DNA from 4 places in the Geodermatophilus sp. SYSU D00814 genome. Region 3 is predicted to be linked to each of the others. Evidence: riboswitches for the same ligand, from Rfam matches in the RefSeq annotation. Region 3 holds a riboswitch; each other region holds the start of a gene.
The links. A riboswitch is a leader RNA that binds a small molecule or an ion and turns the genes downstream of it on or off. The one in region 3 is predicted to bind cyclic di-AMP.
Positions count from the first base shown of each region.

Region 1 (7,158 bases), on a different contig from region 3:
CGGTGGCCCACTGCGTGCGGGAGGCCGGCATCGGCTTCTTCTTCGCGCCGGTCTTCCACCCCGGCTACCGGCACACCGCGGCGCCGCGGCGGGAGATGGGCATCGGCACGGTCTTCAACTTCCTCGGCCCGCTGACCAACCCGGCCCGGCCGGTGGCCGCCGCGATCGGCTGCGCCGACCCGCGGATGGCGCCGGTGCTGGCGGAGGTGGTCGCCGCGCGGGGCAGCCGCGCGCTGGTGTTCCGTGGGGACGACGGCCTCGACGAGCTCACCACCGCGACGACGTCGCGGGTGTGGGTGGCGCGCGACGGCGCGGTCACCGCCGGGGTGGTCGACCCCGCCGAGCTGGGCATCGCCACCGCCGGCCCCGACGCGCTGCGCGGCGGGACCCCCGCGCACAACGCCGAGGTCTTCCGGCGGGTGCTCGCCGGGGAGCGGGGGGCGGTGCGCGACGCCGTGCTGCTCAACGCCGCCGCGGCGCTGGCCGCCGCCGACGAGCGCGGGGGCGAGCTGACCGCCGCGCTGGCCGACGGCACGGCGCGGGCCGCGGCCGCCGTCGACGACGGCCGGGCCGCCGCCCTGCTCGAGCGCTGGGTCGCCGTCAGCCGCGCGGCCGCTGGGGGCTGAGCTCCCGTCGCGAGGCGCTGGAACGGCCGCCCTCCAGGGGCACGCGCCGAGCGGAGCGAGGCGTGGGGAGGAGGGCGGTCCTCCGTCAGGCGCCGGACTCGAGGCCGAGGGAGAAGGCGGCCTCGAGGTCGTGCTTGGAGTAGGCGCGGAAGGCGATGTGCGTCTCGGTCTCCAGCACGCCGGGCACCTTGTTGATCCGCCCGGCGATCACCTCGGCCACCTGGTCGAACTCGCGGACCCGCACGATCGCGACGAGGTCGACCTCCCCGGCGGTCGAGTAGACCTCGCTGACGCCGTCGAGCTCGGCGATCGCGGCCGCCACCTCGGGGATCGCGTCGGTGGCGGCGTCGACCATCACGATGGCGGTGATCACGCCGGCGATGCTATCCGTGACCCCTGCGGACCGCCGACGACCGACGGGCCCGCGACGATGCGCTCGGGGCGGGCGCGGGTGCCCAGCTGGCGGTCGTCGGCGAAGGGGTCGCGCAGCGCCCGGCCGGCGTCGACCCGAGCGAGGAAGCCGCTGAACCCGCCGGTGCCCGGCGCCGCGCAGGCCAGGGTGCCCTCCACCTCGACCAGCCGGGAGCCCGGCTTCTCCATCCAGCGCAGCACCAGCTCGGTCTCGTCGACCGAGGCGGCCAGCTCGCCGTCGGCGCCGGGGACGGTCTCGGCGGTGGCGCGCAGGACGGCCAGGGTGTCGCGCACCGACGTCCCCCGCGGGGCGCAGCCGGCCGACACCAGCCGGCCGCGGCGCACCACCGTGAGGTGCCAGCCGCCGTCGCCGTCGGGCCGGGCCAGGACGAACTCGGGGACGGCGGCCAGCGTCTGCAGCCGCTGCCGGCGGCGCACCGCCCGCACCAGGACCGCGACCCGGTCGCGCAGCACCGCGGCGTCCTCGTAGCGCTCCTCGGCGGCGAGCCGGTCGACGCGGTCGAGCAGCGGCTCGACCAGCGCCCGCGGGTCACCGGCCACCGCGCCCCGCAGCACCTCGGCGACCTCCGCGTACTCCTCGACCGACTGCGCGCCGGTGCACGGCGCGCCGCAGCGGCCCATCCCCGACAGCGCGCAGGCGCCGGTGCGCACCCGCGGCGACAGCCGGGCGGTGCACTGCCGCAGGGGCAGCGCCTCGTGGATGGCCGCCATCGCCATCTCGGCGGCCCGCCGGTCGGCGAAGGGGCCGAGGAAGACGCCGGCCCCGGGGCCCACCCGGCGCACCGCCGACAGCCGGGGGAAGGGCTCCTCGGTGAGCCGCAGCCACAGCGCCCGCTCGGGGAAGCGCGAGCGGCGGTTGTAGCGCGGCTTGTGCTCGGCGATCAGCCGCAGCTCCCGGACGGCGGCCTCGAGGTCGTGCGCGCACGGCACGGCGTCGACCCGCTGGGCCAGCGCCACCATCTCGGTCATCCGGCTGCGCTGCTCCCCGGAGGTGAAGTAGCTGCGGACCCGGGTGCGCAGGTCGTTGCTCGTGCCCACGTACAGCGGCTCGTCGCGCGGGCCGCGGAAGACGTACACCCCCGGGCCGGAGGGCACCGCGTCGGCCAGGTGCCGCTTGCGGCGCCGCTCCGGGTCGACCTGGCGGGTCAGGCCGGTGAGCTCCTCCAGCGACGTCACCCCGAGCGGGCCGAGCCGCTCGAACAGGCCGTGCAGGACGTCGACGGTGGCGCGGGCGTCGTCGAGGGCACGGTGGCAGGGCGCGGTGGAGGCGGAGAAGTACGGCGCGAGGGTGGCCAGCTTGCAGTTGGGCACCTCGTCGCGGGAGAGCAGCCGGCGGGCGAGGACGGCGGTGTCGACGGACGTGGACGCGGGCCAGACGGTGCCGGTCTGCTCGCAGGCGGCCCGGAGGAAGCCGAGGTCGAACGGCGCGTTGTGGGCCACCAGGACGGCGCCGCGGGCGAACTCGAGGAAGGCCGGCAGCACCGCGGCGATGCGCGGGGCGGTGGCCACCATCGCCGTCGTGATGCCGGTGAGCACGCTGATGTAGGGCGGCACCTCGCAGCCGGGGTCGACCAGCGTCTGGAACTCCCCGAGCACCTCGCCGCCGCGCACCTTCACCGCGCCGATCTCGGTGATCGCGCAGTCCTTCGGCGACCCCCCGGTGGTCTCCAGGTCGACCACGACGAAGGTGACGCCGGCCAGCGGGGTGCCGAGCTCGTCGATGGTGGTCTGGACCGGCGGCAGCGGCTCGTGCGGGGCCGGGCGGGAGCGGGGGAGCGGGCGGTCACCGTGGGCCGGTGCCTGTGCGTGTCGCGGCGACCGGGACCCGGCGCCGTCGGCGGGGAAGAGCACGGCGGGACGGTAGGCCGGGGGTCGGACAGTCCCGGGGAGGAGGGGGTCGCCGGCGGCCGACTCCGGGCGACGCGCCGGGCGACGCGCCGGGCCTCCGGACCCGGAGGGAGGAGCGGTGCGCGGAACGCTTGCGGGACGACGGCGGCGCGGACGACGATCCCCGGGCGGACCGTACGGTCCGGTCTCGCGGGGGGTGGTGCGGTGCGCCTGTGGTCCCGGTCGCGCGTGCAGCGCCGGGCCGCGCCCCTGACGCTGGTGACCGCGGCGGTGCTGGTGGCGCTGCCGCTCGCCGGACCGGCCGCCGCGACCCCCAGCGACCAGCCCGGGGGCACCAGCGGCGTCCTCGACAGCGAGGCCCTCGACCGCCTGCAGCAGCGGGCCGCCGAGGTGCAGGCCGACCTGCGGCAGCGGCAGACCGAGGTCGCGGCCGCGCAGCAGGCGCTGGCCGACGCGCAGGCCGGCGTCGACGCCGCCCGGGCCGCGGTGACCGCCGCGGAGGAGGAACTGGCGCGCCACCAGGACGACGTCGCCCGGTACGCCTCGGCGGCCTACCGCGACGGCGGCGCGTTCTCCCCGCTGAGCGTCCTGCTCTCCGGCGGCGACCCCGGCGACCTCGCCGCCGCGCTGGGCTACCTCGACGCCGTCGACGACCACGCCGCCGCGGTGGTGACCGCCGCGGAGCACCAGCGCCGGGCCGCCGTGGCCGAGCAGGCCGCCGCCGACGCCGCCCTCGCCGAGGCGCGGCAGCGGACCGACGCGCTCGGCGCCCAGGTCCGCGACCTCGAGGCGGCCGCGGACGCGGTCACCGGCGAGCTCGACGCCGCGCTGAGCGACGTCGACCGGCAGCTGTCGGACCTGCAGCAGCAGCAGCTCGACGTCAACCGGCAGACGGCGGCCAACTGGCGCGCCCACCTCGACCAGCTCGCCGCGGCGGGGGTGGCCTCGCCGCCGGCCGCGGACCTGCTCGACCCCGCGGGCGCCCTGCCGGCCGGGCTGGTGCCGGTCGGGTCCGCGTCGGGGGGCGCCCAGCGCGGTGCGGCGCAGTTCCCCCGCGAGCCGACGTCGCTGCTCGTGCTGCCGGCGCAGACGGTCGCCGCCGTCACCGCGGCCATGGACGCTCTGGGCCGGCCCTACGCGCCCGGGACGGCCGGCCCGGACTCGTGGGACTGCGGCTCGCTGGTCTCCACCGTCTACGGCTCGGCGGGGGTCGCCCTGCCCGCCGACCAGGCCGGTCTGTTCGCCGTCACCGTGCCGGTCGACCTCGCCGACGTCCTGCCCGGTGACCTGGTGTTCCTCGGGACGCCGGAGTCCGGCCTGGGCCACGTGGGCATCGCCCTGGACCGCGACACGATGCTGGCCGCCGACGCGCGGGCCGGCGCGGTCGTCGTCCGCCGGCTGCCGGCCGACGAGGTGCTGCACGTCGGGCGGCCGAGCCTGGGCACGCGCCCGGAGGAGCCCGCCCCGGGGCCGTCGGACGGCGCGCTGCGCGTCGAGTGCGGCAACACCGTGTACCCGCCGAGCTTCGACGGGGCCCGGGCCTGGGGCGGGTACCCCAACGGCCTCATCCCGCCGAGCGCGCTGTGCCCGCTGGGGGCCGGCGGGCACTCGCTGCGCTGCGACGCCGCCGCGGCCTACCGGGCGATGAGCGGGGCGTTCGCCGCGCAGTTCGGCGAGCCGATCTGCATCACCGACTCCTACCGGACCTACGCCGGGCAGGTCCGGCTCTACGGCGAGAAGCCGGCCCTGGCCGCGGTCCCGGGCACCAGCAACCACGGCTGGGGGCTGGCGGTCGACCTGTGCGGCGGCATCCAGACCTTCGACACCGCCCAGTACGCGTGGATGGTCGCCAACGCCGGCCGGTTCGGCTGGCTGCACCCCACCTGGGCCGATCCGGGCAACGGCCGCGAGGAGCCCTGGCACTGGGAGTACGCGGGCAGCTGACCGGGGACTGTCGGTGGCCGTCCCTAGCGTGCGCGGCGACCGACAGGCAGACCCGTCCCGGCCGCGACCCGTTCCCCGGGCGGCCGGGGCACCGGAGGGACAGGCCATGCTCATCGACTGCGACAGCTGCACCGCGCGCGGCACCGGGTGTGCCGACTGCGTCGTCACCGTCCTGCTCGGCGCGCCACCGGCACGGCGGGCCACCCCGCCGGTGTTCCTGCCGGTCCCGCCCGTCCCGGCCGCCGAGGACGCCGTCGTCGCCCGACCGGGTGTGCTGGTGGACCTCGACGACGTCGAGCGGCGTGCGGTGCGGGCGCTGGCCGAGGGCGGCCTGGTGCCTCCGCTGCGTCACCGCCCGGCCGGCCGGCGCCGCACCGGCTGAGCCGCAGGTGGACGCCGTGCGGGGTACACACCGGAGTGGCGTCGTGGCTCACTGTGCGTGTTCTCACAAACCGCAGGGGGCCCGTTTGTCACGACCTCACCACGTCCGTAGTGTGGCCGCGGCCGGCCGGGTGGTCGTCACCTCACGTGAGGTGACCTCGGCTGGTGACCGCCGAGTCGCCGGACGCCGCCTGCGGGTGTGCGCGAGGTGAGCCGGGGACCCACCGCAGCACTGGGGTGAGTTCTCGCGTGTCCCGGTCCACCGGGGCACGCGGATAGGGCACGTCTTCCCAGCCCGAACCCGTCAGCTAACTCGGTAGGCGGTTGCTGAGGAAGAAACGGAGAGCCGCCGCCCGTGGCGACCCCCCGCCCCTCCCTGGGGCATGCCCGCGCACAGTCCACCTCCTCCGCACCCGCGACCGCGCGCATCGCCGGTCCGCACCGCCCCTCCCGGCGCCGGCTCCTCGGCCGGGTCGCCCTCGCCGGCACCGCCGCCGCCCTGACCGTGACCCTGCTGCCCGGCACCGCGGTCGCCGACCCCGAGCGGGCCACCACCTCCGAGCAGGCCGCCGAGCTCGCCGCCGACGCCGGCCGCCGCCTCGAGGCGGTCAGCGAGCGGGTCAACGAGGCCCGGGAGGTGCTCGCCCAGCAGCAGGCCGCCGCCGAGGCCGCCGACCGCGCCCTCGCCGACGCGCAGGCGCAGCTGCAGGCCCTCGACGGGCAGATCCGCGAGGTCGCCCGCAGCGCCTACACCAGCAGCAACGACACCTTCGCCCAGCTGGACCTGCTGATGACCAGCGACTCCGCCGAGGACTTCGTCAGCTCGCTGGCCACCCTCGACCGCATCGCCGGTCACACCACCGACGTCCTCGCCCGGGTCGGCGAGGCCGCTGCGGCGGCGGAGCAGGCCCAGCGCGACGCCGACGCCGCCGAGGCCGAGGCGGAGGCCACGCTCGGCGACCTCACCGCCCAGGAGCAGCGGCTCGAGGACGACATCGTCGACTACCGGGCCCAGTTCGACGCGCTCACCGAGGCCGAGCGGCAGGCGGCCCTGGCCGCCCAGGCCGGCGCCGCGGCCGCAGCGGCCGAGGCTGCAGCGGCCGAGGCCGCCTCAGCCGGTGCCTCCGCCGGTGCCTCCGCCGCCGAGGCGCCGGCCGCGCCGGCCGGCGGGGCGCCCGCCGCGGCCGCTCCGGCCGCCGCCGCGCCGGCGGCCGCCGCCCCGGCCCCGGCGGTCTCCGCGTCCGGCGGGGGTAGCGGCGCCGCACAGACGGCGGTGCAGACGGCGCTCGCGCAGGTCGGTGACCCCTACGTGTGGGGGGCCGGCGGGCCGGACGCGTTCGACTGCTCGGGCCTGACCCAGTACGCCTACGCGGCCGCCGGGATCAGCCTCCCGCACTCCAGCAAGATGCAGTCGCAGATGGGCACCGCGGTCTCCCGCTCGGAGCTGCAGCCGGGTGACCTGATCTTCTACTACAGCCCGGTCAGCCACGTCTCGATGTACATCGGCAACGGGCAGATGGTGCACGCCTCCACCTCCGGCGTGCCGGTGAAGGTGGTCTCCGTCGACTCGATGGGCGGCATCACCGCCATGCGCCGCATCGCCTGACAACGGACCACCCTTCCCCCCACGCCTCGCAGGCTCGGCGCGGGCCCCTGAAGGGTGGCCGTTCCAGCACGTCGCCAGGGCCGGCGACCCGGTGGGTCGCCGGCCCTTGTCGTCCCACGGGCCCGGACGGCCGGGGGGCCCGCACGCCTAGGATCGGCGGGGTGAGCTGGGCGGGCGGGTCGGGGACCCGCCGGGCGGCCCTGCTCGTCGCGGCCGTGCTGGGCACGGCGTTCGTGGTCGTCGTCGCCGTCCGCACCCCCTGGGCGCCGCTGCCCACCCCGCCCGGGGGCGCGACCCCGCTCAGTGCCGACGCCGGCCTGC
Region 1 is NZ_JBJGYP010000038.1:13,242-20,399, forward strand. Features, by position in the region: gene trpD (anthranilate phosphoribosyltransferase) at 1-626, shown strand, start outside; gene ACI780_RS21610 (Lrp/AsnC family transcriptional regulator) at 712-999, opposite strand; gene ACI780_RS21615 (DEDD exonuclease domain-containing protein) at 996-2,909, opposite strand; gene ACI780_RS21620 (D-alanyl-D-alanine carboxypeptidase family protein) at 3,111-4,850, shown strand; gene ACI780_RS21625 (hypothetical protein) at 4,957-5,232, shown strand; cyclic di-AMP (ydaO/yuaA leader) riboswitch at 5,392-5,570, shown strand; gene ACI780_RS21630 (C40 family peptidase) at 5,587-6,837, shown strand; gene ACI780_RS21635 (M48 family metalloprotease) at 6,999-7,158, shown strand, end outside.
Region 1: it holds a riboswitch for cyclic di-AMP, as region 3 does, so the genes downstream of both, ACI780_RS21630 (C40 family peptidase) here and ACI780_RS10825 (hypothetical protein) in region 3, are expected to answer to the same signal.

Region 2 (7,158 bases), on a different contig from region 3:
CCGTGCGCGGTGCAGCGCGACGATCCCGCCGGTCAGGTCGCGCCACTCGACGTCGGCCCACCCGGCGGCCTGGATCCGCGCGGCCAGCGCCGGCTGGTCGGGCCAGGCGCGGATCGACTCGGCGAGGTACACGTAGGCGTCGGGGTTGGAGCTCACCGCGCGCGCGATCCGCGGCAGCGCGCGCATCAGGTACTCGGTGTAGACGGTGCGGAACGGCCGCCAGGTGGGGCTGGAGAACTCGCAGACGACGAGCCGGCCGCCCGGGCGGACCACCCGGGCGAACTCGCGCAGCGCGGCGTCGGGGTCGGCCACGTTGCGCAGCCCGAAGGAGATCACCAGCCCGTCGACGCTGGCGTCGGCCAGCGGCAGCGCCATCGCGTCGCCGGCGATCTTCGGCACCGGCCGGGCGGCGCCGGCGCGGAGCATGCCCTGGGAGAAGTCGCAGGCGATCGCGTGCACGCCGCCGGCGGCCAGCTCGACGGTGGACACCGCGGTGCCCGCCGCGACGTCGACGACGACGTCGCCCGGCCGGGCCCCCAGCGCCTCGCGGGTGGCCCGCCGCCAGGCGGCGTCGCGGCCGCCGGAGAGCACGGTGTTGGTGAGGTCGTACCGGCGCGCGACGCCGTCGAACATCGCCGCGACCTCGTGCGGCTGCTTGTCCAGTCCGGCCCGGTGCCCGGCGGGGTGTGCGCTGTCTCGCCGGTCCGCCACGGCGCCGACGCTACCGGGCTGCCTACGCTGGGGAGCGTGACAGCCGCGGCGGTGACCTCCCCGGACGCCGCCGCGCCCGCGGTCGTCACCGTGGAGTTGCCCGACTCCCCCGACCTGCTGCGCCTGCTGCCCCGTGACGGCGCCCTGTCGTGGGTGCGCCGCGGCGAGGGGCTGGTCGGCTGGGGCGAGGCCGACCGGCTGGAGGTGAGCGGCCCCGGGGCGCTGGCCGAGGCCGCCGCCTGGTGGGCCGACCGCAGCGCCGCCCTCCCCGTCGACGACGCGGTGGGCGTCCCCGGCTCGGGGCCGGTCGTGTTCGCCAGCGTCGCGTTCGACCCGGCCCGCGAGACGTCGGTGTTCGTCGTCCCCGAGGTCGTCGTCGGCCGTCGGGACGGCACCGCCTGGCTCACCACCGCCGGCGACGTCGATCCCCGCGACGTGCTGGCCGGCGACCCCGCCGCGCTGCCGCCCGCTCCCACCCGGCTGCGCTACGCCGACGGCGCGCTGGACCCCGCGTCGTGGTGCGGCGCGGTGGCCGCGGCGGTCCGGCGCATCGGCGACGGCGACCTGGCCAAGGTCGTCCTCGCGCGCGACCTGCTGGTCACCGCCGACGTGCCGCTCGACGCCCGCCGGCTGCTCGACCGGCTGGCCGCGCGCTTCCCCGACTGCTGGACCTTCGCGGTCGACGGGCTGCTCGGCGCCACCCCGGAGCTGCTGCTGCGCCGCACCGGCCGCCGGCTGTCGGCCCGGGTGCTCGCCGGCACCGCCCCCCGGGGCGCGGGCGCCGACGACGAGCGGCTCGCGGCGGCCCTGCTGGCGAGCGAGAAGGACCGCGCCGAGCACGCCCTCGCCGTCGACTCGCTGGTGCGGGCGCTCGACCCGTACTGCACAGCGCTGGCGGTCCCCGAGGAGCCGGCGCTGCTGACCCTGCCGAACGTGCGGCACCTGGCCACCGACGTCACCGGCACCCAGCGCCGCTCGGGGCCGGGCGGCCGGGCCGGGCTGCTCGAGCTGGTCGACGCCGTGCACCCGACCGCCGCGGTGGGCGGCACGCCGCCCGACGTGGCCACCGCGGTGATCGCCGAGCTCGAGGGCATGGACCGCGGCCGCTACGCCGGGCCGGTCGGCTGGCTCGACGCCCGCGGCGACGGCGAGTTCGGCCTGGCGCTGCGGTGCGCCCAGCTCGTCGAGGACGACCCGTGCACCGCCCGGCTGTTCGCCGGCTGCGGCATCGTCGCGGGCTCCGACCCCGCGGCCGAGCTGGCCGAGACGCAGTCGAAGTTCGCCGCCTTCCAGGCCGCCCTGGAGGACTGATGCGGGCGGTCCCGTCCTGGGATCACAACGCCCACTACTGGCCCCTGCTGCTGCGCGAGCTCCCCGACCCCTGCCTCCGGGTGCTCGAGGTGGGGTGCGGTGCCGGCGGGCTGGCCGCCGTCCTGGCGGGGCGGGCGGACTCCGTGGACGCCGTCGACCGCTCGCCGCAGATGGTGGCTAAGGCCCGCGCGCGGGTGCCGGGGAACGTCCGGGTTGTGGAGGCCGACGTGCTCGACCTGGATCTGCCGTCGGGCGGCTACGACGCCGTCGTCAGCGTGTCGGCGCTGCACCACGGGCCCCTGGAGCCGGCGCTGCGGGTGCTGTCGGCGGCGGTGCGGCCCGGTGGCGTGCTGGCCGCCGTGGCCCTGGCCCGTCCCGACCTGCCGCGCGAGCTGCCGGTCGAGGTGCTCGCCGCCGTGCTCGCCCGCGGGATCGGGCTGGTCCGGCTGCTCCGGGGCCGGCGGGACCCGGGGACGCCGGGCATGCCGGTGCGCGACCCGGAGCTGACGCTGCACGAGGTCCGACGACGGGCGGCCGCGGTCCTGCCCGGTGTCCGGGTGCGTCGGCTGGTTCTCTGGCGCTACGCGCTGGTCTGGCGACGGCCCGGGTGAAACCGGTCGGCGGGCCGGCTCCGGGCTGGTTGGGTGTGCCGGTGCCCGCCGTCCCCCTGGTCCCCGGCGACCGCTCGCTCCCCCCGCCCTTCGACCACCCGCACGCCTCGGCCGTCGCCAGGGAGATCGCCGAGCGGGGCACGGTCCTGCGCGCTCAGGTCGGGTCGGGCGTGCACGGCACGTCCGTGGCCGGCCAGGACGACCGCGACGAGATGGGCGTCTGCCTGGAGCCGCCGGAGTACGTCACCGGCACCGCCCGGGTGCCCGCAGGCCTGGCGACGACCGAGACCGTGCCCTTCGAGCAGTACCACCGGCACACCGCGTGGGACCGGCCCGGCGGGCTGGCCAACCGGTCGGGCGCCGGCGACGTCGACGTCGTCGTCTACTCGGCCCGCAAGTGGGCCCGGCTGGCCCTGGGCGGCAACCCGACGGTCCTGCTGCTGCTGTTCGTCCCCGACGAGGAGGTCGTGGTCCGCGACGCCGCGGGCGCGGAGCTGGTGGCGCACGCCGACCGGTTCGTCTCCCGCGTGGCCGCCGACCGGTTCCTCGGTTACCTGCGGGGCCAGCGGGCGGCGATGACCGGGCAGGCCGGCGCGCATCCGAACCGGCCCGAGCTCGTCGCCGCGCACGGCTTCGACGTGAAGTACGCGATGCACGCGCTGCGGCTGGGCCTGCAGGGCGTGGAGCTGCTGACCACCGGCCGGATCACGCTGCCGGTGCCCGAGCCCGACCGCGCGTACCTGCGCCGGGTCCGCCGGGGCGAGGTGCCGCTGGCCGAGGTGGTCGCGGCCGTCGACGACGCCGAGGCGCGGCTGGCCGCACTGCGCGACAGTCCGGCGGTACCCGCCCGGCCCGACCGCGCCTGGGTCGACGGCTGGCTGCACCGGTCGTACCTGGCGTACTGGGCCGCCCTCGGCCGCTGACCGGGACGACGAGAGCCCCGGCCGCTGGGCAGCGGCCGGGGCCCTCGTCGGGGGTGGCGGGAGGTCAGCCCGCGTAGTTCACGTGCACGTGGTCGAAGTGGTTCGCGGTCACGCTGCCGCGGTCCTCCATCGCCTTCCACGCGCCATCGGGCGAGGTCAGGATCCGCTGCTGCCAGATCACGTACTCCACGCCGAGCTCGTCCCAGTGGTCGATGTGGTACTGGGCGATCGCGTCGCCGAGGGCGGCGTCGGACATGACCATGTAGTCCAGCGCCAGGCCCGAGGGGTGCCCGTTCGGGTCGACGGCGCTGCCCCGCGTGCCGCCGATGGTGATGTCGGCGGCGCCCGGCACGTTGCTGACGACGACGTCGGCGGCGGCCTGGGCGACCGGCTTCACGGCGCCGGCGGTGTTGGTGATGGTGGCGATGGCGTTCGCGACCTGCGGCGCGGCCGCGGCGATCGGCGCGACCTCGGCGGCCGGGGCGGACTCGCCGGCGGTGGCGGCCGGGGCCGGAGCGGCGGCCGCGGGGGCCTCGGCGGCGGGGGCCGCACCGCTGACGGCGAGCACCTGGCCCGGGTAGATCCGGTTCGGGTCGCCGCCGATGACGTCGACGTTGCGCTGGTACAGCTCGCGCCAGCTCTGCTGGTGGGCGTCGGCGATCTTCTTGACGGTGTCGCCCCAGCGGACCGTGTAGTCCTCGGTGGCGTCGTCGGCCGGGGCGGCCGCGGGCTGCTCGGCGGGAGCCGCAGCGGGGGCGGGCGCCTCGGCAGTGGCGGCCGGGGCGGGCGCCTCGGCGGCGGCCGCGGTGGTGCCGTCGGCCAGGAACGCGCCGCAGTGCGGCCAGGCGCCGATGCCCTGGCCGGCCAGGACGCGCTCGGCGATCTGGACCTGCTCGGCGGGGGTGGCGAGGTCGGCGCGCGCGGCGAGCTCGGTGCCGCCGAAGCCGGCCCAGGTGGACTGGCTGAACTGCAGGCCGCCGTAGTAGCCGTTGCCGGTGTTGATGCTCCAGTTGCCGCTGGACTCGCACTCGGCCACACCGGACCAGTCGTGCGTCTCGGAGGCGGAGGCGGAGGCGGGGGCGCTCAGGACGCCGAGGCCGACGGCGGTGGCGCCGGCGACGACAGGGGCCCGGGCGATGACCTTCTTGGTGCGGACGTAGCGGGGTGCGCGGTGCTTGGGCATGGTGATGATCTCCCGATCACCGCCGGCGAGGTGAGCTGTCGGGTTCGGGCGATCGGTGCCCGGCCGCGGTGTCGCGGCTTCACCCCGAGGCGCGCGTCAGGACAGGCCCCCGTAGGCCGTCGCGCGCCGGAAGTGGTTCCCCCACCCCTGCCCTGGGTGTTGGTGTGGGCGACCGGTGGGCAGGGTTTGGCGGACCGGCGCCGCGCTCCGATTGGCCGAGCGCAGCCAAAACGTTACATATCGTCATGGCAACTGTCGTTGTGTCGCCGGTCACATTCCGTTAGCGGTGGGACGCGCGGGGTATCTGAGGCGCCCTGCCCACCCCCGGGTGCACCCCGGATGCCCAGGTCAGCGGCGAGGCGCCGCGGTGCGCCGCCGGACGCCGCCGGGCGGGCAGTGCGAGCAGGACCACACCGGCGCCGGCCGACGACGGGCGGCCCGGGCGGGCGCCGGAGGGCTCAGCCGAGAGCGCGGGCCGCGGCCTCGCGGAGGGCGACGGCGAGGTCGGCCTCGGCGCGCTGGTCGGTGCCGACGACGACCACTCCCGGCCCGCCCGGCGCCAGGGCGTCGGGCAGCTCGCCGGGCGCGGTGACCCGCGTGGTGGCCCAGCCCAGCGCCTGCGCGACCGCTGCCAGGTCGCGCCCGTGCGGCGTCCCGAACACCCGCCGGTAGTCGCGCGCGTACGCCGGCCGGCCGGGCTCGAGCTGGGCGAAGATCCCGCCGCCGTCGTTGTCCGGCACGACGAGGGTCAGGTCCGGGCGCGGCTCGCCCTCGCCGGTCAGCAGCCCCTGCAGGTCGTGCAGGAAGGTCAGGTCGCCCAGCAGGGCCACCGCGGGGCCGCCGGAGGCCAGCGCCGCCCCGACCGCGGTGGAGACCGTGCCGTCGATGCCGGCCACGCCCCGGTTGGCCAGCACCGTGACGTCGCCGCGCGGGACGGCGAGCCGGTCGACGTCGCGCACCGGCGTCGAGGAGCCCAGCACCAGCAGCGCCCCGGCCGGCAGCGCGGCGACGACGTCGCGGGCCAGCCGGGCAGCGGTGGGGGCCGGCGCGGCGTCGAGCAGCGCGTCGACGGCGGCGCCGACCCGGGCGGCGGCCCCGGTCCAGGCCGCGGCCCAGCCGGGGTCCGACGGTGGGCCCGCGGGCGGGGCGGCGCGGCCGACCAGCGCGCTCGACCGGCCGGCGTCGGGCCACCGCGGGGTCGCCGTCACCGTCTCCACCCGTACCCGCGGGTCGGCCAGCAGCGCCGACACCGGCCGCGACAGCGTGGGCCGGCCGACCACCACGACCCGGTCGGGACGGTGCGCGTCGAGCCAGGAGGGCACGCCGAGCAGCAGCGCCCCGCCGCGGACGGCGTCGCCGGTCCACGCCCCGCCGCTGGGCTCGGCGACCACCGGCCAGCCGGCGGCAGCGGCGCCGGCCGCCCACGCGCGGCCCGCGGCACCGGGCCCGTCGCCGGCGACCACGAGGGTGCGCGGGCCGTCGCCGATCGGACCGGGCGCGGCGGGCGCGGGGACACCGGCGGTCCACGGGGCGCCGTCGGCGCGACCGGCCCACGGGCCGGTCAGCGGACCGGGCTCCTCCTCGGGCAGCAGCGGGTCGCGGAAGGGCAGGTTCAGCTGGACCGGTCCGGGGTCCCCGGACAGGGTGCCGGTGGCCGCGAGCAGCGCCCGGGACACCACCGAGCGCCAGTACCGGTTCTGCGCGGCCTCGCGGCCGGCCTCGGGCACGCCGACGTCGGCGGCCCAGCGCACCGCGCCGCCGTAGAGGCCGGGCTGCTCGATCGTCTGGTTGGCGCCGGTGGACCGCAGCTCCGGCGGGCGGTCGGCGGTGAGCGCGAGCAGCGGGACGCCGCTGACGTCGGCCTCGAGCACCGCGGCGTGCAGGTGCGCGGTCGCCGTCCCGGAGGTGGTGAGCACCGGCACCGGCCGGCCGGAGGCGCGGGCGAGGCCCAGGGCGAGGAAGGACGCCGTCCGCTCGTCGATGCGCACGTGCAGCCGCAGGGCGCCGGCGCGCTCGGCCGCGGCGAACGCCAGGGCGACCGGCGCCGAGCGCGAGCCGGGCGCGACGACGGCGTCGCGGACCCCGCCGCGGAGGAGCTCGTCGACCAGCACGCGGGCCAGCGCGGTGGAGGGGTTCACGCGGCCAGCACCGCGGCCAGCCGGTCGGCCCAGCGCCCGGTCACCTCCGGGGACGCCGCCACGTCGGCCAGCCGGTCGGGGGTCACCGGGCGCACCGGCAGGACGCCGTCGACCGGCCGCAGCGGCTCGCTCGTCACGTCGCCGCCGAGGAGGGCCCCGGTGGCCAGGCCGCAGGCGAAGGGCAGCTCCGGCAGTGCCGCGGCCAGCGCGACGCCGGCGGCGAGGCCCACCGAGGACTCCAGCGCCGAGGAGACGACGCACGGCAGGCCGTGCGCCTCGGC
Region 2 is NZ_JBJGYP010000014.1:126,674-133,831, forward strand. Features, by position in the region: gene ACI780_RS13055 (demethylmenaquinone methyltransferase) at 1-711, opposite strand, end outside; gene ACI780_RS13060 (isochorismate synthase) at 748-2,022, shown strand; gene ACI780_RS13065 (class I SAM-dependent methyltransferase) at 2,022-2,633, shown strand; gene ACI780_RS13070 (nucleotidyltransferase domain-containing protein) at 2,675-3,556, shown strand; gene ACI780_RS13075 (transglycosylase family protein) at 3,621-4,739, opposite strand; cyclic di-AMP (ydaO/yuaA leader) riboswitch at 4,744-4,914, opposite strand; gene menD (2-succinyl-5-enolpyruvyl-6-hydroxy-3-cyclohexene-1-carboxylic-acid synthase) at 5,198-6,877, opposite strand; gene ACI780_RS13085 (o-succinylbenzoate synthase) at 6,874-7,158, opposite strand, start outside.
Region 2: it holds a riboswitch for cyclic di-AMP, as region 3 does, so the genes downstream of both, ACI780_RS13075 (transglycosylase family protein) here and ACI780_RS10825 (hypothetical protein) in region 3, are expected to answer to the same signal.

Region 3 (7,158 bases):
CGAGTTGGTCACGTTGGCCGCGACCGTCGGCAGCCCCAGCGCCACCAGCGTGGGGAACAGCACCAGGGAGCCGCCGCCGGCGATGGAGTTGATCACGCCGGCGCTCAGGGCGACCGCCGCGGCGATGAGGAGGTCGGCGGCGGACACGGAGCCGGAGCCTACGGTGACCCCGTGCGACCGCCCGCCCCCGCGACCTGGCTCGCCGCCGCCCTGGGCGGGTCCGGCGTGCTGCACCTCCTGCGGCCGCGGACCTACGAGTGGCTGGTCCCGCCCGAGCTCGGGGACGCCCGTGCCTGGGTGCTCGCGAGCGGCGTCGCCGAGCGGGCCGCCGCGGCGCTGCTCACCGCGCCGCCCACCCGGCGCGTCGGCGGCTGGGTGGCCGCCGCGCTGCTGACGTCCTTCGTGCCCGCGCACCTGCACCACCTGCGGGTGGCCCGCGGCCGGCCGGCCCTGCTGGCCGCCGGGCTCGTGCGGCTGCCGCTGCAGGTGCCACTGGTCGGTGCGGCGCTGCGCGTGGCCCGCGGGCGCTGACACCGGCGCCGGAGGTCCCTGCGGTGTCCGATTCCCGCCGGACCACGGGCCCGGCGACGACGACCGTGGAGGCATGACGACGACGCCCGTGCAGCCCGCTCCCGTGCTCACCGTGCACGCCATCGACCCCGCGGAGCTCGACGGGATCCGGCGCAGCGGGCGGGACACCGAGGGCAACGTCCCGGTGCCGTGGCCCGACGCGGCGGGGGTCCCGCTGCGGTGCTGCCTGCGCCGCGCCCGCCCGGACGACGAGGTCTGGCTCGTCGCCCACGCCCCGCTGCGCGGGCGGTCCCCGTGGCGGGAGGTGGGTCCGGTGTTCGTGCACGCCCGGCCGTGCGAGGGGTGGGCCGAGACCTCCGGACTGCCCCCGGAGTTGCGGCAGGGGCCGCGCGTGCTGCGCGGGTACCGGGAGGACGGGTCGCTGGACTACTCGGCGATCCGGGTCGTCCCCGAGGGCGAGGACGTCGAGGACTCCCTCCAGGAGCTGCTCGCCGACCCGGTGGTGCACGAGGTCCACGTGCGCGCCCTGGCCGAGCAGTGCTTCACCTACCGGGTGCGCGCGGCCGGCCGCTGACCCCCGCGCGCGTCGCCCCGGCCGCGGTCGACCCGGGCAGACTGCCGGGATGGTCGAACCGCTGCCCGACGACTGGGAACGCGCGCTGGTCGTCGTCGCCCACCCCGACGACGTCGAGTACGGCTGCGCGGCCGCCGTCGCCGCCTGGACCGCCGCCGGGCGCGACGTCCGCTACGTGCTGGCCACCAGCGGGGAGGCCGGCATCGCCGGGCTGCCGCCGGAGGCCGCCGGGCCCCTGCGCGAGCGGGAGCAGCGGGCGGCCGCGGCGGCGGTGGGGGTGTCGGTGGTGGAGTTCCTCGGCCACCCCGACGGACGGCTCACCGAGGGGCTGGACCTGCGGCGGTCGCTGGCCGCGGCGGTCCGCCGGCACCGCCCGGAGCTGGTGGTCACCCTGCACTTCGGGGAGACGTGGACGCCGCCGGGCGTGGCCCCTGCCTACTGGAACAGCGCCGACCACCGCGCGCTGGGCCGCTCGGCCGTCGACGCCGTGGGCGACGCGGCGAACGAGTGGATCTTCCCCGAGCTCGCCGACCCGGAGCCGTGGCGGGGCGTGCGGTGGACCGCCGTCTCCACGCCGGTGGGGGTGACGCACACCGTCGACGTCACCGGCGTCGTCGACCGGGCGGTGGCCTCGCTCGCCGAGCACCGCCGCTACCTGCAGGCGCTGTCGGACGACCCGGTCGAGGAGCAGGCGCGGCGGCAGGTCGAGTCGGCGACCCCGGCCGACGACGCCGGGCGCCGGCTGACCGGGTTCACGCTCTACGCCGGCTGACCGTCGTCGGGGCTCTCGCCGCACGGGGAGGACGAGGACGCGGCCCCGGGGGGCTCGGGGCCGCGTCCTGCGCCGGTCAGGGGTTGAAGCTGACGTGCACGTGGTCGTAGTGGTTGGCGGTGATCGACCCGCGGTCCTCCATCGCCTGCCAGCCGGAGCCGCCGATGATGAAGATCCGCTGCTTCCAGATGACGTACTCGACGCCGAACTGCTCGGCGTTGTCGATCACGTACTGGGCGACGGCGTCACCCTTGGCGGAGTCGGCGTAGACCATGAAGTCCGCGGCGAGCTGCTGGGTGGGGGAGTGGCCGGGCCGGGTGAGGACCGTGGAGACCCCGTGGGTCGCGGTGACGTCGGCGACGACGGGGCGGACGTGCTCGGCCCACGCGCTGTACGCGGTCGAGGTCGGGGTCGGCTTGCCGCTCAGGTCGGTCGAGACGGGCAGCGAGACGGCCGGCGCCGGCGCCGCCGCCCCTGCCGGGACCGCGGGAGCGGGGGCCGGGGCGGGAGCCGCCTCGGGTGCGGGGGCCTCGGCCTGGGCGGTGGCCGCCGTCCGGTCCCAGCGGTCCCAGCCGCGGTCCCAGTCCCGGCCCCGGTCCCAGTCCTGGGCCTGGGCGACGGACTGCCCGGCGAGGCCGAAGACGACGGCGAAGGCGCCGACGGTCAGGGTCCGGCGGACGCCGGTGCGGCGGTGGGTGTTCGAGGGCATGGTGAAGAGAACTCCTGACGATGGTCCGCGGGGACGCCGCTGGGACGCGGCGGGACCCCGTCGCGGATGAGGGGGAACCGGGGGGGACGGACAGGCGCCGTCGGGCCCCACGTGGAGGCCGTGCCCCGGAGGGCAGGGCCGACGCGGGAACCGTCGGGTCCGTGCTCGTCCACGCGGCGACCGGCCGGCGTGCGGGCGGGTCGCGGCGGTGGTGTCTGGAGGGCGAGGCGCGCGAGGGCGAGGCGCCACTGCGGCGCACCTCGGTGCAGATCTCCCTTTCTCCCGTGGCCGCCTACCGGGTCAGCTGACGGGTTCGGGCGGGGATGCGCCCTACCCGCCCCCGAGCGGGGCTCGGGAGGCGGGACTCACCCCAGTGGTGCGGTGGGTCCCCGGTTCGGGTCCACGGGCGTGGCCCCGACTCGGCGGCATCCGGCGCGGTTCCCCCGGTCGGGGGACTCGACGACCGGCCGGACGCGGCAAACCGTAGAGGGCTTGTGCACTCGTGCCAACTCCAGGGCGGTGAACTGGAGGAGTTGGCAGGTGGCCGACGGCGTGTCGCGTCGCGCTGCGCGTGTCGGTGGCAACGGGACGTCGCGGAACCCCGTCGGGTGGCCCCGTAGACTGACCGGCACGACGGACGAGTCGGCCGGGCGGTCGCGTCGGCGGGGGAGACCCCGTCGCCGAGGAACGTCCGGGCTCCATAGGGCAGGGTGGTCGCCAACAGCGACCCGGGGTGACCCGCGGGACAGTGCCACAGAGAACAGACCGCCAGCGTTCGCGCTGGTAAGGGTGAAACGGCGGTGTAAGAGACCACCGCACACCGGGTGACCGGTGTGGCTCGGTAAACCCCACCCGGAGCAAGGTCGAGAAGGGACGGCGGACGGGTGACCGGCCGGCGTCCCGCGCAGGCGTTCGAGGGCTGCCCGCCCGAGGCCTGCGGGTGGACCGCTCGAGCCCGCCGGCAACGGCGGGCCTAGATGGATGACCGCCCATCGGGAGGCCGCGAGGCGCCCGAGGACAGAACCCGGCGTACAGGCCGACTCGTCCGTCGTCCTCCGCTACGCCCTGGACGCACTATGAGTACGTTGACTGCAGCTCCCGGATGACAAGCCAGGCGCAGAGTGGCTCGTTCTCATTGGAGCACTCCGCGTCACGTCGATCTCGTCATTCAGATGTCGTTCAAGCCAGCGCGCCCGACCTGTGTGAGGGTCAGGCGGTAGTCGCGTGCCCAGCGGGCCCAGCCTTCGGTGATGAGAGCATTGACGAGATCGTAAGTCTTCGCCTGGATCTCTGGCACCGCACCCGTGAAGTCGGGATGGTGGAGGTCCACTTCGCCGGATTGCAGCATCTTCAGCATCGTCCGTTCGAATGGGCCGAGATTCGTGAGGATCGTCCCCAAGCCGGGGTCAAGGTGTTCTTGCAGTGTCGCATAGTCGCGAAATCCGAGCAGTGTCATGGCGATGTCCCGCTCCTCGTCGGTTCGCTCGTCGGCCGGCAGCGACAGTCCTTGCTCGCGCAATTTGCTTCTAACGGCGTAGGCGCGGTGGAAAGCATACTTGGAGGTCTGGCGCACCTCCTCTGACCGTGTAGCGTCCTGGTCGGCGAGTTTCCTGCGTATCCACGAGCGCTCGGTAGCGAGACATTCGGCCGCCCCTGCCAAGCCCTGATCGATCATCGAGGCGACCATCGAGTGATCGGCGAGTCGGGTCGCGGCTCGCAGTCGACGAAGACCGTCCTCGCAGATCTTCGCTGCCCGTAATGCGGTACTCGGGCTTCCCATGGCGCGTACCCGCTCTAGGACTTGGATGACGGTCTCGTACCCCGACGCCAAGTCCACATCTTCTGGGCCCTCGACGAGGATGGAACGAGTGAGTGTGCGCTCATCTCTCTCGCCGCCGCTTGCCTCGACAAGGAGTCTGCCCGAGGTCCCCACCTGATCGGCGTCCACGAAAGCGGCATGGATCTCGACCTGCGGAGTAGCCGAGGCGGATCCGTGTTGCGGCTGGCTGTTGCGGACACCAGAGAACGAGTAGCTGAGTGTTGGCCAACCGTCCACTCTGACGATAAATGTGGCTGTGGACAGCAAGGGCACACGTGATGGCCCATGCAACTCCAGTCGGCTGCGTGTCGTCGTGCCCACCCGCCTCGGAGCCCATTGCTGATCCAGCAAGATGCCTGCGTCCGTGGTCAGACTGGCGAAGGTGGGATCATCAAATAGGGGTGCGAGGGGTCTTGCCTCGATCGAACTCGCGTCGTCCGGATTCAACAGGCGGCGCTGCACCGCCACGAGTCGGTCAAGGCTGAAAACCGCTGCCCCAGACATCCCAGTCCAGCCAGACCGTATGTTGCCGCCCATTCGAGTTGGCTGTAGTACGAGGTTGTTGTCCGGTGACGTGTCCGACGGTTCAAACGTGCCGCGTACCAGTCGGCCGCCCTCCAGAAGAGCGCCATCGGTTCCCCGCTCAGTTGACCACAGTGGCCAGCCGTACATCTCGAAAGTCATGCTGTCGCGGCCGACCGGCTCCACCAGGCCGATCGTCACAGGAGGCAGTTCCCCCAGATCCTCGCAGTGCAGGATGGCGACATCGGCGCTCGGGAATCGTTCGACCAGAGTCGCGGGTCGTGTGAGCGACGACGTGCGCGGTCGGATGGCAAGCTCACCGGTTCTCAGGAAGTGCTCGCACGTCAGGATCAATCGTGCGCCCAGTGCGTAGCCGCTCGCGCGCTGCTTGCCGCCCTGCAACACTGCGACGGCTCGGTCCGGGTCGAAGGGTGCCTCCAACCATGACATGGCAACTAGTCCCGGCCGGTGAGCAATGGACCACCACCAGGAGTCCGCGGAGTCAAGGGAACGAGAATGCGATGCGTGGCCGAGCGATTGGATGTTGCATTCGCCTCGGCGTTGACGACCCAAAACTTGACTCCGCCTGACGCGCCGATCTCACGCTCCACCGTTACGGAGAACTCGACTTCGATCTCGCCGACCTCGAATCGGATGCCCTCGTCTTGGGCGCTCAAGACGGATGCAGCCAGTTCACGTCTGAGTTCGCCGATGGCCTCGTTCAAGGTCACAGGCGCAAGGAATCCACGGGCGTCCTCGGTGGTCATGGTCAAGGTTACCGCCCAGCAACGCGCCAGTAAATGCCCGCGTGAGCGGAAGAATCCGCCGCGGTCGGCCCACTGATCAGCGAGGAGCCTCGGGATCGCTGGCCCGTGGCAGGTCCTCGAGCACGCAACTCCGCTGAGAGGTGGTGACCTCAACCTCGTCGGTTCCGACGTTGCTGGTTGACGATGTCTTGGGGAGGACGACGCGCCCGCGGCAGCAGCAACAAGCACCGGTCGACACGGCGAGTCATTCCGAGGTGCCGGCCGACTCGGCCGTCGTCCCTTTCATCCGCCTGCTGCCTCGAGTGGCGTGGAAATGCCCGCCCCGCCGACCCCGCTCGACGCCGCAACCTCCGCCCGGTCACCCCGCCGGTGTGGCGGCTGCGCTACGGCATGACCCCCTGGCGCACCAGCACCGGAGCCGACTTCTACGACCTCGCCGTACTGGCCGACGTGCTGACGCGGCGGGTCGACGACGACTCCGGCGAGGCGACCCGTCAGCCGTGGCGCACCGATGGGGCACGTCAGGGGCACATGACGTCGAAACCAGCCGAGGGCTGATGACAGCCGTCAGAAGGTGCTTACGCAGGTCAGAGGATGTACGGCTCAACCGGCCAGGTCGCAAGCCCGGCGAACGCCGACCTGCGCTTTGAGGTGGCGCCGGCATACGCTTGGCCGAGTCGTGCCCAGGTGCGGCCCGACCGATGAGTCGTCCGCGCCGTGCCGGTCCGTACCGCGGGAGGCCGACTCACGGGAGGCTGGCAGCGTGCGGCGACTGACCTTCGGCATGAACGTGAGCCTGGACGGCTACACCGCCGCGCCCGGCGACGACCTCGGCTGGAGCGTGCCGAGCGACGAGCTGTTCCAGTTCTGGTCCGACCGGGTGGGGGCGACGGGCACGGCGCTGTACGGACGCCGACTGTGGGAGGCGATGAGCTCCCACTGGCCGACCGCCGACCAGCAGCCGGGTGTCACAGCGGCGCAGGTCCAGTTCGCCCACCGCTGGCGGGACATGCCGAAGGTGGTGTTCTCGTCGACGATCAGCGCGGTCGACGGGAACGCCCGCCTGGTCACCGGCGACGCGGTCACGGAGATCACTCGGCTCAAAGCCGAGGACGGTGGCCCGATGGACATCGGCGGCGCCACCCTCGCCGCGGCGGCCATGCGGGCCGGGCTGGTGGACGAGTACGTGCTCGTCACCCACCCGGTCCTCGTGGGCGGCGGCAGACCGTTCTTCACGGCCCTGGACAACTGGGTGGACCTGAGCCTCGTGGAGACCCGGACGTTCCCCGACGGCGTGCTCCTGACGAGGTACGAGACCAGGCGCTGAGCACGCCGACCTCGAGTCGGCCCGGGCTCCGGTCACCCGAGGGCACGAAGCGATGTGGTGCTGCTCCTGGGACGCCTGGGACTGGCGTGTCCGCGCCTGGCGAGAGTCGCCGGACCTCGAGCCAATCACTGGCACAA
Region 3 is NZ_JBJGYP010000011.1:117,024-124,181, forward strand. Features, by position in the region: gene ACI780_RS10805 (sulfite exporter TauE/SafE family protein) at 1-147, opposite strand, end outside; gene ACI780_RS10810 (DoxX family protein) at 172-531, shown strand; gene ACI780_RS10815 (DUF1203 domain-containing protein) at 605-1,105, shown strand; gene ACI780_RS10820 (PIG-L deacetylase family protein) at 1,155-1,877, shown strand; gene ACI780_RS10825 (hypothetical protein) at 1,954-2,586, opposite strand; cyclic di-AMP (ydaO/yuaA leader) riboswitch at 2,861-3,021, opposite strand; RNA gene rnpB (RNase P RNA component class A) at 3,225-3,634, shown strand; gene ACI780_RS10835 (S1 family peptidase) at 3,755-5,368, opposite strand; gene ACI780_RS10840 (trypco2 family protein) at 5,383-5,694, opposite strand; gene ACI780_RS10845 (hypothetical protein) at 6,085-6,252, shown strand; gene ACI780_RS10850 (dihydrofolate reductase family protein) at 6,458-7,021, shown strand.

Region 4 (7,158 bases), on a different contig from region 3:
TACGGCCCCGGCGGGCAGGAGGAGGCGGTGCGCGACGTCGTCCGGCGCGAGCTCGAGCCGCTGGCCGACGAGACCACCGTCGACGCCGCCGGCAACCTGGTCGCGCTGCTGCACGGGACGGACCGGTCCGCCCCGGCGGTGCGGGTCACCGCGCACCTCGACGAGCTGTCGATGATGGTCAAGCGGGTCGAGCCCGACGGCACGCTGTGGGTGACCTCCCTGGGCGTCATGTACCCGGGCAACTTCGGCCTCGGCCCGGTCGCCGTCCTCGGCCGGCGGCAGACCCTCACCGGCGTCCTCACGCTCGGGTCGGAGCACACCACCGCCGAGAGCACGCGGATCTGGCAGACCAAGCCCGACCAGGGCGGACAGGCGATGGACTGGTCGCACGTGTACGTCTTCACCGGCTGCTCCGCCGAGGACCTCGCCGCCGCCGGGGTGCACCCGGGGACGCGGGTGTGCGTGCACGCCGACCGGCGCGGGCTGACCCGCCTCGGCGCCTACGTCGGCTCGTACTTCCTCGACGACCGGGCGGCGCTGACCGCGCTGGTGGGGACGGCGCGGCTGCTGCGCGGGCGCCCCCGCGGCGACGTGTACCTCGTGGCCAGCACCAGCGAGGAGATGGGCGGTGTCGGTGCCTCCTACGCCGCCCGCACGCTGCCCGGCGACCTCACCATCGCCCTCGACGTCGGCCCCGCGGAGGCGGAGTACCAGGTCACCGTCGACGGCGGGCCGGTGGTGGCCTACGCCGACGACGCCGTCGTCTACGACCGCGCGGTCGCCGACGCGCTGGTCGACGTCGGCACCGAGCTGGGGCTGCAGCCGCAGACGGCGGTGTGGCAGTCCTACGACTCCGACGCCTCCCAGGCCCAGGCGTCGGGGCAGTCGGCGCGGGCGGCGCTGCTGAGCCTGCCCACGCTGAGCACGCACGGCTACGAGGTGCTGCACTCCGGCACCGTCGACCGCACCGCCCGGCTGCTCGCGGCGTTCCTGGCCCGGCCGCTGCCGGTCAGCGGCTGACCCGCCGGATCCGGACCGGGCCGCGGGCGGTGGCGACGTCGACCACGGCACCACGCCGGGTCACCTCGACGGCGCCCGCGGCGGCCAGCCGGGCGGCCGCCGCCCGCGCCCCGGGCATGAGCTCCCGCCAGCCCTGCGGGTCGACGGCGCGGGCGGCCTCCGAGGGGCAGATCGTGGCGCCGGGCGCGCGGGCGTCGAGCAGCGCGCCGATCGCCCGCTCGAGGGCCGCGCCGACGTCGTCCACGTCCCCAGCATGCGCCGTTTGCGCTGGTGAGCGCGACGGGTAGGGCGCCGTCCATGGCGAAGCGCACCCCCGTGGGGACGTTCGGCAAGGGCAAGCGGGGCATCAGCACCCTCGGCTGGGCGCTGCGCGGCGCGGCGGCGGGGGCGGCGGGGTCGACCGCGCTCAACGCCGTCACCTACCTCGACATGACCGTCCGCGGCCGGGGCACCAGCTCCACGCCCGAGGAGACGGTGGAGCGGCTCGCCGAGAAGGCGCACGTGCCGATCCCGGGCGACGAGGAGCACCGGCAGAACCGGGTCCAGGGCCTCGGGCCGATCACCGGGCTGGTGGCCGGCGTCGGCGTGGGGGTCGGCGTCGGGCTGCTGCGGGCGTCGGGCTTCCGGTCGCAGCCGCTGGTGGGCACGCTGCTCACCACGCTCGCGGTGCTGGTGGCCGCCAACGGGCCGATGACGGTGCTGGGCGTCACCGACCCGCGCACGTGGTCGGCGGCCGACTGGGCCGCCGACGTGGTGCCGCACCTGGCCTACGGCGCCGTCGTCAAGACCACCATGGACGCCTTCGACCGCCCGTAGACGCGTGCGCTTCCGCGGAAGTGCACGGTCAGGGGGCGGTCCAGCCCCGGGGGTCGACGCCGCCGGGCACGGGGGCGGCGGGGTCGTAGGGCTCGCGGGTGAACACGAACGTGCCCAGGTCGAGGTGGTCGGGGGCGATCCGCAGCGTCTCACCGGCGTAGTAGCCGTCCAGCCCGAGCCACGTGCCGTCGTCGCAGCGGCGGAACCGGCTGGCCCGCCCGGCCCGCCCCGGCAGCGGCCCGAGGTGCAGCAGCCCGCCGGGCACCGCTCGCAGGGCCAGTGGCGCCGGCCCCCAGTACCAGACGCCGAGCTGCTCGAGCGGCACCGGCGAACCGGCCGGGCGCCACGGCTCGACCACCTGCGGCTCGGCGGCCCGCAGGTCGGCGAGCAGGCCCGGGACCAGCGCCGAGTCCAGCCCGCTGGTGGTGTTGGCGAGCGACACCCCGCCGGTGCCCTCCTCGCGGTCGACGAAGACCCCGGCGAGGAACCCCGGCATCGAGCCGCCGTGGCCGGTGAGCGTGCGGCCGTCGACCCGCAGCACCTGCAGCCCCAGCCCGTACGCCGACCAGGCCGGTGAGGAGGGGTCGACGCCGGCCGGCACCGCCATCTCCTCCAGCGTGGCCGGGGAGAGCACGTCGCCGGTGTCGCCGAGCAGGAAGGCGGCGAAGCGGGCGAGGTCGGCGAGGGACGCCCACAGCTGGCCGGCGGCGGCCATGACCCCGGCGTGGTGCTCGGGCTCGGGCAGGACGACGTCGGCCCACGGGTGCACGGCGTACCCCTGCGCGGCGCGGCCCGACGGGCGCGGCGTCGTCCGGGCCATGCCCAGCGGCGCGAGCACCTCGCCGGTGACGACGTCGTCCCACGGCCGGCCGCGCAGCCGCGCCACCAGCTCGCCGAGCAGGCCGAAGCCGAGGTTGGAGTAGTGGAAGCGCCGGGCCTCGCCCAGGACGACGTCGCCGCCGGTGAGCGCGAGGTCGGCCAGCGAGCCGCCGGGCACCCGCTCCCACCAGCCGCCGGGGCTCTCGGCGGACGCGCCGGCCAGGTGCGACAGCAGCTGCCCGATCGACCGGTCGCCCAGCGGCGTGCCGGGGACGTGCCGGTCCAGCGGGTCGTCCAGGCCCAGCCGGCCCTCGTCGCGCAGCCGCAGCACCGCGACCGCGGTGACCGTCTTGCTGATCGAGCCGAGCCGGTACTGGACGTCGGTGTGCGGCTCGGCGACGTCGCCGCGCCCGGCCGACCACGCCAGCCCGCCGTCGCGGACGACGCCGGCGACCAGGCTCGGCGCCCGGCCGTCGCGCTGGGCGCGGGCGGTGCGGGCCAGCAGGGTGCGGGCGGTGGCGGGCAGCACGGGCTCGGGCATGCCCGGAACGGTAGGTCAGGCCCGCGCGGGTGCCGCGAGCCTCCCGGTGCGGCCGGCCCAGCGCTCGAACACCACGGTGGCCAGCGGCGGGATCGAGGCGGCGAGCGCGAGCAGCGTCGTCCACGGCGACCAGCGCAGCACCCGGGACGCGACCAGCGCGACGGCGACGTAGGCGACGAACACCGCGCCGTGGACCGGGCCGAACACCTGCACGCCGACCTCGGAGGTCTCCGGCACGTACTTGACGTACATGCCGGCGAGCAGGCCCACCCAGGACAGCGCCTCGGCGACGGCGACGACGCGGAAGGCGGTGGCGACGGTGCGGGGGTTCATCGGTACGCGGTCCTCAGGCGTCGGCGGCAGCTCCGCAGGGACCAACGCGGCAGCCGGTCCCCCGGCTCCCCGTCCCGCTGTGACGCCGGTGACGTGCCGGAGCGGCCGCCCTCCAGGGTCCCGCGCCGAGCGTGCGAGGCGGGGGGAGGGTGGTCCTTCAGCCGATGCGGCGGGCTCCGGAGTAGCTGCCCATCGAGTCGATGCTGGCCACCTTGACGACGTCGCCGGAGGTCGGCGCGTGGACCATCTGGCCGTTGCCGATGTAGATGCCCACGTGGCTGACCGGGCTGTAGAAGAAGACCAGGTCACCGGGCTGCAGGTCGGCCTTCGACACCGCGGTGCCCATCTGCGACTGCATCTTGCTGGAGTGCGGGAGGCTGATCCCGGCGGCCTGGAAGGCGTACTGCGTCAGGCCGGAGCAGTCGAACGAGCCCGGCCCGGCGGCCGCCCACACGTAGGGCTTGCCGCGCTGGGCCATGGCGGTGGCGACGACGGTGCCGGCGACGCCGCTGGCCGGGGCCGGGGCCGCGGCCGGCGCGGAGGACGCGGTGGGGGCCTCCTCGGCGGCGGGCTCCTCGCGGTCCTCGTCGCGGCTGGCCCGCTGGTCCCCGGCGGCGTGCGCGGCGGCGGCGGCCTCGAGCGCGGCGCGCTGCTCCTCGGCGCTGAGCCGGGAGAAGTCGGCCTGGTAGGCGGCGATCTGGCCCTCGAGGTCGGCCTGCTGGGCGGCCACGGCGTCGTACTGGCGCTGGGCCTCGGCGGCGGCCTCGGCGGCCGCGGTCTGCGCGGCGGTGGCGGTCTCGGTGGCCGCGACGGCCTGGCCGAGCAGCTCGCCCTGGTAGCCGGCGACGCCCTGCAGGAGGCTGACGCGGTTGACGAACTCGTCGGCGTCCTCGCTGGTCATGAGCGCCTGGAACGAGCCCATGCCGTCGCCGGTGTAGGCCGACCGGGCGATCCCGACGACCTGCCGGCGGGCGGTGTCGACCTCGGCCTGCGCCTGGGCGAGGGACGCGGCGGCGGCCTCGGCCGCGGCCTGCTGGGCGGCCAGTGCCTCCCGGGCCTCGTTGAACTGCTCGGTGACGACCTCGAGGTCGTGCCCGCGGGCGGCCACCAGCTGCGCGGCCTCGGCCGCCGTGGTGGGCTCCTCGGCCAGGGCCGCGGACGGGACGACCCCCACGCCGACGCCGAGACCGAGGGCCCCGGCGAGGACGAGGGCGGCGCGGCGGCCGGGCCGGCGGTGCGGGCGGCCGGTCGCGCCGGGGACGGACGTGCGCAGGGACGCCACGCGGTGGTTCTCCTCTTCCCAGGCCGCCTACCGGGTTAGCTGACGGGTTCGGGCGTGGACTCGCCCGGCGCGTGCGGACACGCGCTGCACCCCAGGACTGCGATGGGTCCCCGGCCCGGCGCACCCGAGGGGCGCACCGGCTCGACGGCGTCCTCGGGGTGTCACCCAGGTCAGTGACGGAGCGCCCCGTTGGACACACACAGAGTAAGGGGCGTGACGGACCCGTGACAATCACCGCGGTGTAATCACATCGGTGACGTTCCGTGGTGGTGCGGCTACGGACACGCGGGACCCCGCCCGTTTGACCGGCCGCCGGGGCGTGTAGGAGTCAGGGCATGTCCTCCTCCACGCGGATGCGCCTGGCCCGGCCGCTCGTCGTGCTCGCGCTGCTCGGCTCCCTCACCGCCTGCGGCGACAACACCGACTTCTCCCGCGGGCCCACCAACTGCGACGCCAGCGGCGAGAACGCCAGCAACGAGAACGACGCCAGCTGCCAGGAGACCGGCCCGAATCCCGGCAACGACGCGCCGACCACCGACGACAGCTCCGAGGACTGAGCACCGCACCGGCGCCACTCCGACGGGCGCGCGCCCGCGGGGGCTGGTGCCATGAGCGGGTGACTCCGGAACGCAGGTGGACCGCGGCCCGCCTGCGCGCCGAGGTGCACACCCTGCTGCGCGGGGCCCAGCGGCTGCTGCGCGGCCGCGACCTCGCCCTCATCTCCGCCGGCCTGACCTTCTACGCGGGCATCGCGGTGGTGCCGCTGCTGCTGGTCGCCGTACGGCTGACCGCTCTGGTGACCTCGGCGGAGGAGGTGCGGGCGCTCACCGCGCGGCTGACCGAGCTGCTGCCCACGCCGCTGGGCGCCCCGGAGGCGGTCGAGCGGCTGGTCGAGGCCGGCACCCACCTCGACCTGCTGGGCTTCGTCCTGGCGCTGGTCCCGCTGACCTTCTACGGCGAGGGGCTGCGCCGCGCGCTGCTGCGCTTCAGCCAGCGCCGGGAGAACCTGACCGGCTGGCGCGGCCGGCTGCTCACCCTGCCGCTGGTCGTCGCCACGCCGCTGCTGCTCTACCCGCTGCTGCTGGCCGCCCGGGTGATGGCCGACCTGGCCCGCGAGGACGGCGTCGGGGCGGCACTGGGCCGCTTCGCCGTCGGCTACTACACCGTGCTGTTCGTCCTGACCGTGCCGGTGCTGTGGGGGTTCGGCGTCGTCTCGGGCGGCCAGCTGCGCTGGGGTGCGCTGACCAGCGGGGCGCTGTTCACCGCGGCCTGCCTGTCGGGCTTCCTGCAGGGCTTCGTGGTGTTCCTGTCCCTGCCGCTGGACCTGGGTGCCCCCTTCGGCGGCCTGGTCGTCGTCGGGGCGGTGGTCGCCGTCGGCCTGTGGCTGTTCCTGCTGCACCTGGTGCTGCTGGCCGGGTGGCTGCTCACCCAGTCACTCGACGAGCGGCTCGGCCGCCGTCACGCGGCCGGCGCCCCGCCCCACTCCGGGGGGACCTGGGGCGGGGCGGGTGGAGGCGGCGCCGCGGGCGCGGGCTCCGCGGGCGCCGTGGGGGGCACCTCCGGCTCGGGTCCCGGCTCGGGGACGGGCACCGTCGGCACCTCGGGCTCCGGTGCGGGCGCCTCCGGCACCGGGGCCGGCTCGGGCGCCGGCGCCTCGGGGGCCGGTTCGGGCTCGGGCGCCGGGAGGGGTGCGGGGTCGGGCTCCGGCTCGACGTAGTCGCTGCCGTTGCTCACCAGGATCGACACGACCTGGCCGGGCACCGCACGGGCACCGCGCGGCGGGCTGGTGCCGAGGAAGGTGCCGGCCGCCTCGTCGCTGTCGACCCGCAGCGTCTGCGGGGTGAACCCGGCCTCGCGCAGCGCCCGCTCGCAGGCGCGCACGCCGCCGCAGCCGGGCACCGGGCGGGTGTTGCCGTTCTGCACCGTCTCGTCGGCCGGCGGGAACTCCCCGCTCCCCCGGGCGGTGAGGACCGGCTCCATCGCGTCGTGCCAGATCGTGGCGCCCTTGCCGCCGCCGAACCCGCCGACGTCCTCGTTCTGCTTGGGGTTGAGCACCATGACGCTCGCGGTGATCTCGGGCGTGTAGCCGACGAAGGCCACCGAGTAGTTGTCCTGCGACGTGCCGGTCTTGCCGGCGATCTGGTGCCCGCGGACGTAGGCGCGCGACCCGGTCTGCCCCGGGTTCCCGGGCTCGACGTCCTTGCGCAGCATCTGGTTCATCGTCGTGGCCACGCCCGGCGGGATGGCCTCGGGCGTGCACCGGTCCCCCACCGGCAGCGGCTCGCCGTCGGCACCGACGGCCGGCTGTCCGGTGGCGTCGAGGACGGCGGTCACCGGGACGACGTCG
Region 4 is NZ_JBJGYP010000019.1:31,362-38,519, forward strand. Features, by position in the region: gene ACI780_RS15840 (M42 family metallopeptidase) at 1-1,020, shown strand, start outside; gene ACI780_RS15845 (DUF3253 domain-containing protein) at 1,010-1,264, opposite strand; gene ACI780_RS15850 (hypothetical protein) at 1,318-1,836, shown strand; gene ACI780_RS15855 (serine hydrolase domain-containing protein) at 1,865-3,196, opposite strand; gene ACI780_RS15860 (DUF3817 domain-containing protein) at 3,212-3,529, opposite strand; gene ACI780_RS15865 (C40 family peptidase) at 3,687-4,811, opposite strand; cyclic di-AMP (ydaO/yuaA leader) riboswitch at 4,819-4,955, opposite strand; gene ACI780_RS15870 (hypothetical protein) at 5,147-5,368, shown strand; partial or broken gene ACI780_RS15875 (YhjD/YihY/BrkB family envelope integrity protein) at 5,473-6,246, shown strand; gene ACI780_RS15880 (transglycosylase domain-containing protein) at 6,270-7,158, opposite strand, start outside.
Region 4: it holds a riboswitch for cyclic di-AMP, as region 3 does, so the genes downstream of both, ACI780_RS15865 (C40 family peptidase) here and ACI780_RS10825 (hypothetical protein) in region 3, are expected to answer to the same signal.